Regions from separate parts of the Pseudoduganella sp. UC29_71 genome, predicted to be linked through region 1. Evidence: predicted binding sites of a transcription regulator. Region 1 holds the regulator's gene; the other holds the start of a gene.
The links. Region 1 encodes HrcA, which represses chaperone genes, less so after heat shock. Its sites were predicted from a motif close to TTAGCACTCNNNNNNNNNGAGTGCTAA; they were not measured.
Positions count from the first base shown of each region.

Region 2: the regulator HrcA is predicted to act here: its motif matches at 3,008-3,034, upstream of rpoH (RNA polymerase sigma factor RpoH).

Region 1 covers NZ_CP170549.1:5,482,456-5,488,212, forward strand. The annotation lists gene ACFJI2_RS24400 (outer membrane protein assembly factor BamE) at 1-131, opposite strand, end outside; gene fur (ferric iron uptake transcriptional regulator) at 253-681, shown strand; gene ACFJI2_RS24410 (IS4 family transposase) at 711-2,036, opposite strand; gene hrcA (heat-inducible transcriptional repressor HrcA) at 2,139-3,155, opposite strand; gene ACFJI2_RS24420 (HAD family hydrolase) at 3,193-3,903, opposite strand; gene ACFJI2_RS24425 (metallophosphoesterase family protein) at 4,006-5,430, shown strand; gene ACFJI2_RS24430 (hypothetical protein) at 5,581-5,757, shown strand, end outside.
Region 2 covers NZ_CP170549.1:258,179-263,935, forward strand. The annotation lists gene ggt (gamma-glutamyltransferase) at 1-1,369, opposite strand, end outside; gene ACFJI2_RS01185 (hypothetical protein) at 1,400-1,843, opposite strand; gene rpoH (RNA polymerase sigma factor RpoH) at 1,983-2,882, opposite strand; gene ftsX (permease-like cell division protein FtsX) at 3,275-4,189, opposite strand; gene ACFJI2_RS01200 (cell division ATP-binding protein FtsE) at 4,186-4,869, opposite strand; gene ftsY (signal recognition particle-docking protein FtsY) at 4,892-5,757, opposite strand, start outside.

The DNA.
Region 1 (5,757 bases):
CTGGCCACCACCGCGTTATCTTCGACTTTGAGGTCGGCCTTTTTCTCGCCCAGCGTGCTGAGGGATGCGCAGCCGGAAACGGACAGCGCAAGGCAAATCGCCCCCGCCACGAGGGGCGTGCGGCGTTTCATACTGTGCAACAGGGACTGCGGTATAGCCTGGGTGATGCGCATAAATGACCTCAAATCGATTGAGCGGAAGTGCCAAAACACTATATGATAAAGCACATTGTCCCACACACGAGTAAGAAACATGAGCAACAACCCAACCGACCTGAAGGCAAGCGGCCTGAAAGCGACTTTACCGCGCCTGAAGATCCTCGACATTTTCCAGAATAGCCCGGTGCGCCATCTGACTGCGGAGGATGTTTACAAGATCCTGCTGGCGGATAATATGGATGTTGGCCTGGCAACGGTTTACCGTGTGCTGACCCAATTCGAGCAGGCCGGCCTGCTCAACCGCAACCACTTCGAAACCGGCAAGGCTATCTTTGAATTGAATGCCGGCTCGCACCACGACCACCTGGTGTGCCTGGACTGCGGCCGCGTGGAAGAGTTCTTCGACGAGGAAATCGAGCATCGCCAGCAGAGCATCGCCGAAGCGCGCGGCTTCAAGATCGCCGAGCACGCGCTGGCCATCTACGGCAACTGCGTCAAGACAGCCTGCCCCCACAAGCCATAAAAAACCGGGCCTGGCCTAATGCCGTTCAGTTAAGGGCTTTTCTTTAGTACCCTGGCGGCATATTTCCTTGGTCTGCCCTTGACGGCCCGGTCGAATTTCCGACCGGGCCGTTCCTCATTGAGGAGGGTAACCAACCTTTCCCGCAAATGCTTCATCGATGCCGGCAGCTTGCCGTAAGAGCGCGTGACGCCGGCCCAGTGCAATTCGAACTGGATGAGGTGGAATGCCCTGATGAAGCTCACCTCCGATGGCTCGCACTTGGCGACTAGTGCCGCCTTGGCGATTTCCAGTCGAATCAGATTGTATGCAGTCAGCGTGCCCCATATTTCCTGATACACGCCTTCGACCGTCTTTGATCGCAAGGTGAACGCCGTGCCCAGCATGGTCTGTTTGAGCTCGCGGTAACTGGTTTCGATGCCCCAGCGTCGTTCATAGCAGGCCGCCATGTCGGCAGCGCGATAGCGCCGACGGTCGCGTAGCGAAGTAAGCAGGATCCTTTTGCGCGCCTGTTGGTCAACCACTGTGATGGCGCGCGCTTCCCAGAACTCCGGCAATGCCGGACACTTGACGCGCGCTTGTGGTGATACCCGCATGCGCACGATGGCGTCGTGCTCCTCGCCCTCGATCACCTCCCACTTGGTGTTGGATTTGGCGGGGATGAGGAAATGGCGGTTCTCGGCCCCGGTCGTCACAGCGCACAGAATTTCGGCCGCCAGAAAGCCCTTGTCAAATATGGTGAGCGAATCAGCCGGAATATGGGGTACCAGCTCTTTAGCATAGACCATCTCGTTGCTTGCGTAAGGCCCAAACGCGGCGTTGCGAATCAAGTGGGTGGGGAGCGCGGTCAGCGTTACGCCGCGTACTTGCGGATAGCCGGCCACAGTGTCGCCGGCGTAATTTTGCGCACCGAAATGGACCCTGTTATCCGCTGTGTCGTGGGTGCGCAAGGTCGTGCCGTCCATAGCGAACAACTGGAGCCCCTTGAATACATAGGCCCGGCGATCTTGCTCGCACCAGGCTTGCGCCGAGCGCTCGAACAACCATTGCAGTGGCTCGGCCCCGAGGCGCTGACGCGCCTGGGCCGCCGCACTTTTACTCACAAAAGGCGCTTGCGCGTCCGGCAATGCCAAGCCCAAGTCGTCAAGTACCTCGCCTATGGATTTGTGCCGGTACAGCGCCAGAGCGATGATCAACCACACCACTTGCTCGGCTGGCAACCGACGCTGGCGGATGCTCACCGCGTGTGTGCAGACAACCGCTTCTTCGATCCAATCATAGGGTAAATGCTGCCCAAGCCGCCGCCAATCGGGGCACTCTAAACCATCGGCGAGGAAATGAACGGCGTCATCTAGCATTGCGACGCAGGTTAACAGCGATTTGCAATGTTTACAACCACAAAATAAAAATGCCGCTCAGTCTTAACTGAACGGCATTAGGGCCTGGCCCGGTTTTTTTTTTCAATGGTTGCTCAGCGCATTCGAGAGCAGCTTGGCGGTAATGTCCACGATGGGGATCACCCGTTCATACGCCATGCGCGTCGGCCCGATCACGCCCAGCGTGCCGACGATCTTGCCGTTGGCTTCGTACGGCGCCGTCACCACGCTCATCTCGTCCATCGGCACCAGGCTGGATTCGCCACCGATATAAATCTGCACGCCGGATGCCTTGCTGGACACGTCCAGCAGCTGCATCAGCCCGGTTTTCTGCTCGAACATGTCGAACATCTGGCGCAGCGAACTCATGTTGGAGGACAGGTCGCTCACCGACAGCAGGTTGCGCTCGCCGGAAATGACCATGTCGTCCGCGCTCTCGGCCATCGCTTCGCTGCCGGCCTCCACCGCCGCCTGCATCAGGCGTCCCATGTCGGTCTGCAGCTGGCGCAGCTCGTTCTGCATGCGGCCGCGCACCTCTTCCAGCGCCAGGCCGCTGTAGTGCTGGTTGATGTAGTTGGCCGACTGCACCAGCTGGGCCGGCGTGTAGTCCACGTCGGTGAGCAGCATGCGGTTCTGCACGTCGCCCGCCGGGCTGACGATGACCAGCAAAATCCGCTTCTCGGACAGGCGCAGGAACTCAATCTGCTGGAACACCGACTCGTGGCGCGGCGCCATCACCACGCCGGCGAACTGGGACAGCGAGGACAGCATCTGCGCCGCGTTGGCGATCAGCTTTTGCGGCTGCTGGCTGGGCAGGCGCATGCGCGCCTCCACCGAGCTCTCGTCGATGTGCTGCACGGTCAGCAGCGTGTCGACGAAGATGCGGTAGCCGCGCGGCGTGGGGATGCGGCCGGCCGAAGTGTGCGGGCTGGACACGTAGCCCAGCTCCTCCAGGTCCGCCATGATGTTGCGGATGGTGGCCGGGGACAGCTCCAGTCCCGAGATTTTCGACAGCGCGCGCGAGCCTACCGGCTGGCCGTCGGCGATGTAGCGCTCCACGAGCGCCTTGAGCAGGGTTTGAGCACGAGTATCGAGTTGCATGGGCTTATTATGCACGCAGACGCGCGCCGGCTGTAGATCAATCTGCCAGCTGGGTCTCCAGCCAGTCCAGGAGTTCATCGAATGTGGCGCAGATGGCGTCCGGCGCAATGCCCGCGTCCAGGTGGGCCGCGCTGCCGCCGCGGTTCATCCACACCGCGCGCAGGCCGGCGCGCTGGGCGCCCTCCACGTCCAGTTTCAAATCGTCGCCCACGTACACCGCCTCGGACGGCTCCACGTTCAGCGCCCGGCAGGCGGCCAGGAAGATGGCCGGATCGGGCTTGGCGCTGCCGAAGTGCGCGGCCGCCAGCGACACCTTGAAATGGTGGGCCATGCCGACCACTTCAAGGTCGGCGTTGCCGTTGGTGATGGTGCCCAGCACCAGGCGCTCCTTCAGCTTGAGCAGGCCGGGCAGCACGTCGTCGTACAGCTGGACGGCGTTGCGCGCGGCGGAGAAATGGCGCATGGCGCCGTCCAGGTGGCGCTCGTCCTCGCCCAGCTCGGCAAATGCGGCCTGCAGGCCGGCGCGGCGCAGGCTGGCCAGGTCCACGTGCAGCTCGGGGCGGGCGGCCAGCAGCGCCATGCGGCGCGCGCGCAGCTCGTCGATGGAAAATTGCTGCGCCACGCGCGGGGCGTGCTCGGCCAGCCAGGCGTGCAGGGTCAGCTCGGCCTGGGCGATCACGGGCGCGATCGGCCACAGCGTGTCGTCCAGGTCGAACAGGATGGCTTTCAGGGGCAGGCGGGCAGTCATGGCGATATTGTCGCATGGCTGCGCGGCACGGCGCTACGGGCGCGCGCCGCGCATGTCCCGGGCAGCATGTAAAATTGGCGGATTGTCTACACGGAGCACCCCTTGTCCACCCTGTCCCCGCTGCCCAAGCTGCCCCCGGCCCCGCTGGCCGCCTTAGCCCTGCTTGCCCTGCTGGCCGGCTGCGCCACCCAGTCCGGCACACCGGCCGCGCCGGATGGCTACGCCGCCTACGTGCTGATGGGCGAATCCGGCGCCGTGGCGCGCGTGGTGCTGGATGCGCCGGCCTGCCCGGCCATCACCGTGGACGGCGCCAGCGGCCCGATGGCGCTGCGCGCCGCGCCCGCCACCTTGCCGCTGCGCCCCAACGCCAGCAAGGGCGACGCCAAGCCGTCCGCCTTCCCGCTGCGGGTGTGCGAGGCGGCGCTGCCGCCCGGCGCCGCCAGCGCCAGCGTGCTGGGACGCGCCCTGCCGCTGCCGCGCGCCGAACCACGGCGCATCGTCGTCATCGGCGACACCGGCTGCCGCATGAAAGAAAGCGGCAACGAATACCAGGACTGCAACGACCCGCAAGCCTATCCCTTCGCCGCCGTCGCCGCCGCAGCGGCCGCGTGGCGGCCCGACCTGGTGGTGCACGTGGGCGACTACGCTTACCGCGAAAGCCCCTGCCCAGACGGCCGCGCCGGCTGCGCGGGCAGCCCCTACGGCTACGGCTGGGACGTGTGGCGCGCCGACTTCTTCGCGCCGGCCGCCGCGCTGCTGTCGGCCGCGCCGTGGGTGGTGGCGCGCGGCAACCACGAAAGCTGCGAACGCGCCGGCCAGGGCTGGTGGCGCCTGCTCGACCCGCGCCCGCTGCAAGCCGGCCGCGACTGCGCCGATCCCGCCCGCGACGCGGACGCCAACTACAGCGATCCCTACGCCGTATCGCTGGGCGGCGGCGCCCAGCTGCTGGTGGCCGACACCGCCGCCACCACCTGGAAAGGCCTGCAGCCGGGCGACACCGGCTACGAGCAATACCGCGCCGCCTACCGCCGCCTGGACGCGCTGTCGCAGCAGGCGCCATGGAATATCGCCGTCACCCACCACCCGATACTGGGCGTGGGCGCCGAAGTCAAGCCGGACGGCGCCTTCGAATGGCACCTGGGCGACCTCGGCCTGCAGCAAAGTTTCGGCTCGCTCAACCCGCTGCTGCTGCCGGCCCAGGTGCAGGCGCTGCTGTCCGGCCATGTGCACCTGTGGCAGCAGCTGAGTTTTGCCAGCCCGCACCCGACGCAGTTCGTGGCCGGCTTCTCCGGCACCGCCGAAGACATGGCCCCGCTGCCGGCCAGCCTGCCGCCCGGCGTCGCCCCCGCCCCGGGCGCCGTGGCCGACCAGTTCAGCACCTGGATAGGCGGTTTCGGCTTCATGGCCATGGAGCGCGGCGCACCCGGCGTATGGACCGTGACGGTGCACGACCGCCTCGGCGCCATAAAAAACCGCTGCCGTATCAGCGGCAGACGCTCCGCATGCAGCGTGACACAAGTACAATAGCCGGTTACGCCATGCCAAAAGTCACAAGCTGTTACAAGTTGCCGGTTGCGGATGCACTAAAATCAGGCGCCGATTGCGCCTATCGCACCCGCCGCCGCAAGGCCCGGCCTTCCTTACCTTAAGTACTTACATCAGTATCTGGAGAGTTTTATGAAAAGTTTGACCTCGCGTTGCGGCGCCGCCCTGCTGTTGGCCAGCGCGCTGGCCGCTTGCGGCGGCAGCGACAGCGGCAGCCTGCCGGTGAGCGGCAGCATTATCGGCCTGAACCGTCCCGGCCTGATCCTGAGCAACGGCGGCAAGCAGCTGGTGATCGACGGCGCGCCCACC
Region 2 (5,757 bases), 1.7 Mb from region 1:
GCTTGCCCGCTTCCGGGACGTTGGGATGCGGGCCACTGAAGTCGAAGTCCGTCATTTCGTTATTCAGCAGGAAGCCGTAGCCCGGCACGGTGATGCCGCTGCCGCCCCAGGACTCGATGGTGAAGGTATAGGAAACGATGTTGCCGTCCTTGTCCGACACGGTCAGATGGGTGGTGTGTGCGCCTTCGGATAACAGCTTGACATTGGCTGGCCGCAGCGGCACGCTCTGGTCGTTCTGGAACGGATACGGGTCGCCCGCTTCCGCGCGCCTGGCTGCGCGCTGCGGATTGATCAGCTCACGGCGGCGTGCCGCGTAGTCCTTGCTCAGCAGGCCCTGCACGGGCGCTTCCAGGTATTCCGGATCGGCCAGGTAGGCGTTGCGGTCGGCGAAGGCCAGCCGGCTCGCCTCCAGGTACAGATGCTCCACCTTCTCGCGCGGCATGGACTTCAGGTCGTAGCCTTCCAGGATGTTGAGCGCTTCGGCAACCGCCACGCCGCCGCTGCTGGGCAGGGGCATGCCGTAGATGTCGTAGCCGCGGTAGGTGGAACGCAGCGGCTGGCGGATGCGTGCCTCGTAGTTGGCCAGGTCGGCCATGGTCATGGCGCCCGCGCGCACCTTGGCGCCGGGGTTGTTCACCGCATCGACGATGGCGCGCCCCATTTTGCCTTCATAGAACACCTTGATGCCCCCCGCCGCCAGTTCGCGGTACGCCTTGGCCAGGTCCGGGTTGCGCAGCAGGGCGCCTTCCGGCAGCGCCTTGCCGTCCTTCAGGTACAGCTTGGCCGTGGCCGGGAACAGCGAGAACTTGGCCTCGTTGGAGGCCACCAGGCGCGAGAAATTGGCGTTTACCCGGAAGCCCTCTGCCGCCACTTTGATGGCGGGCTGCAGCACCTTCTTCAGCGGCATGGAGCCGTAGCGGTCCAGCGCCTCGTGCCAGCCGCGCACCGTGCCCGGCACGCCAACCGACATGCCGCTGGCCACGGTTTGCTCGAAGTCCAGTTCCTTGCCGTCCTGCTGGAAGATGGTGGGCTGGAAGTTGGCCGGAGCCGTTTCGCGGTGGTCGATGGTGATCACGCGCTTGTCCTTGGCCAGATAGATCATCATGAAGCCGCCGCCGCCGATGCCGCAGCTGAACGGATCGGTCACGCCCAGCGTGGCGGCCGCCGCCACGGCCGCGTCCACCGCGTTGCCGCCCTGGTTCAGGATGGTCATGGCCGACTGGGTGGCCTGTTCGCTGATGGTGGCGGCGGCGCCGCCGGTGCCGGTCGCCACCGGGCTTTTGGCCCAGGCGGCCGGCGCGGCGGCGACGGTAATGATGATGGAAGAAACAAGCAGGGAAGGGAGGGCGCGGCGATGTGGCGAGGTCATGGGTCTCTTATCGGTAGCTGAGCTTGGTGGCTAGGAAATATCCACCCGCAAGCTTACCCGATAAGTTGGCACAGGAGCATTCAAGGCCGGCGGTTCCGGCGGTTCCAGCCCTGTCAGGGTAAAGCGCAGACCCTGCTGCGTGGCGGTATTGCTGCCGCCCGGCATTTTTTCCGCCAGCACGAAGCTGCTGGAGTTGCCATTGTTGGTGAGCACGAAGCTGTAGCTGATATAGCCTTCCCACACGCACACCGCGCCGGTCTTGCAGCGGCTGTCGTTGACGCGTTCCAGTTTCAGAGTGGCGGTGGGGGTCAGCGCCACGCTCTGGCCGGCGCTCAAGGTATAGGTGGCGCTCTTGCGCTGCGGCGCTGGCGTCGGCGCCGGCGCATCCCCGCCGCCATTCTGCGCCACCACGCTGCATGCAACAATGCCGAAACCGGCGAAGGCGGCAAGTAAGCTGATGATTCTGAGCTGCATATTCATTCTCCTCTACGGATTAAAATATTAGCTAAAACACATCAAGCGCGGCGCACGCGTGAAAATGGGGTCAGGGTTAATTATTTAATTAACCCTGACCCCATTTTCGGGTGCTGCTGTGTTACCTGTGTTACCTGTGTTACACGTAGGCGGCGAGCGCGCCTTTCATTTTTTTCAGCGCGGCCGCTTCGATCTGGCGGATGCGCTCGGCGGAGACGCCGAATTCGTCAGCCAGCGTGTGCAGCGTGGCGCCGGAGCCGTCGTCGTTGGCCAGCCAGCGGGCTTCGACGATGCGGCGCGAACGCGGATCGAGCTTGCCCAGCGCCGTTTCCAGGCCTTCGGAATGCAGACGCGTCACTTGCTCGGCTTCCAGCACGCGGGTCGGCTCGCTCTGCTCGGAGGACAGGTAGGCGATCGGGGCGAACTTGTCGTCCTCGTCGTCGGTCGGCGATTCGAGCGCGATGTCGCGGCCGCTGAGGCGGGTTTCCATCTCGATCACTTCTTCGCGCTTCACGTCCAGCAGCTTGGCCAGCTGGTCGATCTGCGCCGGGGACATGGCGTCCAGGCCGGTCTTGTGGCTGCGCAGGTTGAAGAACAGCTTGCGCTGGGCCTTGGTGGTGGCCACTTTGACCAGGCGCCAGTTCTTCAGGATGTATTCGTGGATTTCAGCCTTGATCCAGTGCATGGCATACGACACCAGGCGCACGCCCTGGTCCGCGTCGAAGCGCTTGACGGCTTTCATCAGGCCGATATTGCCTTCCTGGATCAGGTCGGCGTGCGGCAGGCCGTAGCCCAGGTAGCCGCGCGCGATCGAAACCACCAGGCGCAGGTGCGACAGCACCAGCTCCTGCGCGGCGCCCAGGTCGTTGTTTTCCTTCAGGTTGCGGCCCAGGCGCTTTTCGTCTTCAGGCGTGAGCATAGGCAGGCGGTTGACCGCCGAAATGTAGGCGTCCAGGTTGCCCAGGTTGCCAGTGAATCCCAGTCCCAGTGCCATGGCATTTTTATTGGATGGTACCAATGCGGCAGGTGCGGTCATCATAGTCATTTTTTGTTCCCTCGCTCGTCGAACACGGAATGTTTCGGATTCTTGCATCTTGCTTGACACTTCTTAAACTCAGCTTAATCTTGCTTTCAAGCATGAGATGAGGTATCGATGGGCATATATTAGCACTCTCAATCGGTGAGTGCCAATCGCCAGTTGCAATGCCCCTGATAGCGGTAATGCTATGGGCTGATTCTAGTCGATGGCTTTTGGCAAAGGCGCGGCTATCCGCGTTGTATTTGCGAAACGTCAATATGCATAGGATAGCCGGGGGAGGCGGCGGGGACTGTGCGTGAACGCACTTTCGGCGGGTTACGGGCTGCGCCCTAACCCGCCCTACGATGGACGTTGTAGGGCGGGTTAGCGCTGCGCGCGTAACCCGCCGTAACTCAGTTCAGGCGGGCCAGATGGCGCTGCACCGACAGCACGGCGCCGATCAGGCCCAGCGTGGCGGACACGGCCAGCAGGCCGGCCATGGGCAGCGGCTCCAGCGGGGCGAGCTGGAATTCGGAGGCGTACAGGCGGGCGAACTCGGCAATGGCCTGGTTCAGCGGCTGCAGCGCCAGCGCCACCGCGCCCAGCGCCACGCCGCCGGCGCACAGGCCGAGCAGGGCGCCGGTGTAATAGAAGGGGCGGTGGATGAAGGTGTCGGTGGCGCCGATCAGCTTGGAGACCAGGATTTCCTCGCGCTGCGTCAGCACCTGCAGGCGGATGGTGTTGAATACCACCGCCACCACCACGGTGCCCAAGGTGGCCGCCAGCAGCAGCAGGGCCAGCTTGAGCACGCCGATCAGCGCGGCCAGGCGCTTGACCCAGGCCGAGTCGATCTGCACCGTGTCCACGCCGGGCAGGGCGCGCATCTGTTCGGCCAGCAAGTCCACGTCCAGGCCGGCTGCCGCGCTGCGGAAGGCGTCCAGCTTGACGATGTAGCTGTCCGGCAGCGGGTTTTCACCCAGGGTGGCGATCACGTCCGACAGGCCGCTCTTGCCTTTCAGGTTGTCCAGCGCCTTTTCGCGCGGCACGAAGATGATCTTGGCGTCCTTCATCAGCTCGCGCAGCGGCGTGGCCAGCGCGGCCGATTGCTCGCGCGAAACGTCCTGTTTCATGAACAGGCTGATTTCGGGATCGACCGACATCTGCTCGGACAGGGGGCGCACATTGTCCAGCAGCGTCAGCCCCATGAAGGGCAGCGCCAGGGCGATGGCCACCACCAGGATGTTGAACAGGAAACTGCCGGGCGCCTTGCGCAGGTGCACCAGCGCCGCGCCGAGGGCGAAGCCGTGTTGACGGAACCAGCTGGTCATGCGGCCTCCTCCTGCGCGGCTGCGTCGCCGGCGCCGTGCAGCTGGCCCTGTTTCAGATGGATCACGCGCGCCGCGCCGGCCAGCACCTGGTCGTCGTGGGTGGAGATCAGGCACGTCACGCCCACCGAGTGGAAGGCGCGCAGCGCCTCCAGCACGCGGTCGGCGCTGGCGCGGTCCAGGTTGGCGGTCGGCTCGTCGGCCAGGATGATCTGCGGGCGGTTGACGATGGCGCGCGCGATCGACACGCGCTGCTGTTCGCCGCCGGACAGGGCCAGCGGCGAGGCGCTGGCGCGCTCGCCCAGGCCCACCTTGTCGAGCGCGGCGCGGGCGCGCTGCTCGGCTTGCGCGCGCGGCTGGCCGGTCACCATCAGCGGCATCATCACGTTGGCGAGGATGGAGCGGTCGGTGAGCAGGCGCTGTTCCTGGAAGATCAGGCCCAGGTTGCGGCGCAGGAAGGGCACGCCGGCCGGCTTCAGCTTGCCGATGTCCTGGCCGTTGACGATGACCTTGCCGGAGCTGGGGCGCTCCATGGCGGCGATCATCTTCAGCAGGGTGGACTTGCCGGCGCCGGACGGGCCGGCCAGGAACACCAGTTCGCCCTTGTTGACGGTCAGCGACACGTCGCGCAGCGCGGTGGCGTCGGCCGAGTATTGTTTGCTAACGTGCTGGAATTCGATCATGGGCGCGCGCTGTCCTTATCCGTTATCCGAGCAGGGCTTCGACGAATTCCGTGGCGTTGAACGGCTGCAGGTCCTCGATGCGCTCGCCGATGCCGATGAAGTACACCGGCACCGGGCGCACGCGGGCAATGGCCGCGATGACGCCGCCCTTGGCCGTGCCGTCCAGCTTGGTGATGATGAGGCCGCTCAGTTGCAGCGCGTCGTCGAAGGCTTTCACCTGCGCCAGTGCGTTCTGGCCGGTGTTGCCGTCGATTACCAGCAGGGTTTCGTGCGGCGCGCCTTCCAGGCCCTTGCCCAGCACGCGCTTGACCTTTTTCAGCTCTTCCATCAGGTGCAGCTGGGTCGGCAGGCGGCCGGCGGTGTCGATCATGACCACGTCGATGCCCTTGGCCTTGGCCGACTGCACCGCGTCGTAGGACACGGCGGCCGGGTCGCCGGACTCCTGCGAGATGACGGTGACGTTGTTGCGCTGGCCCCACACCATCAGCTGCTCGCGGGCGGCGGCGCGGAAGGTGTCGCCGGCGGCCAGCAGCACCGACTGGCCGTGGCCCTGCATGTGCTTGGCCAGCTTGCCGATGGTGGTGGTCTTGCCGGCGCCGTTGACGCCGGAAATCATCATCACCAGCGGCTGGTGGCGGCCCAGCTCGAACGGCTTTTGCAGCGGCGCCAGCAGCTCGATCATCAGGGTTTTCAGCGCGGCCTTCACGGCAGCCGCGTCCAGCAGCTTGTCTTCCTTGACCTTGCGCTTGAGCGCGTCGAGCAGGAATTCGGTGGCGTCGATGCCGGCGTCGGACATCAGCAGCGCCGCTTCCAGCTCGTCGTACAGGTCGTCGTCGATCTTGGCGCCGACAAACAGCACGGACAGGTTGGCGGAGGTCTTGGACAGGC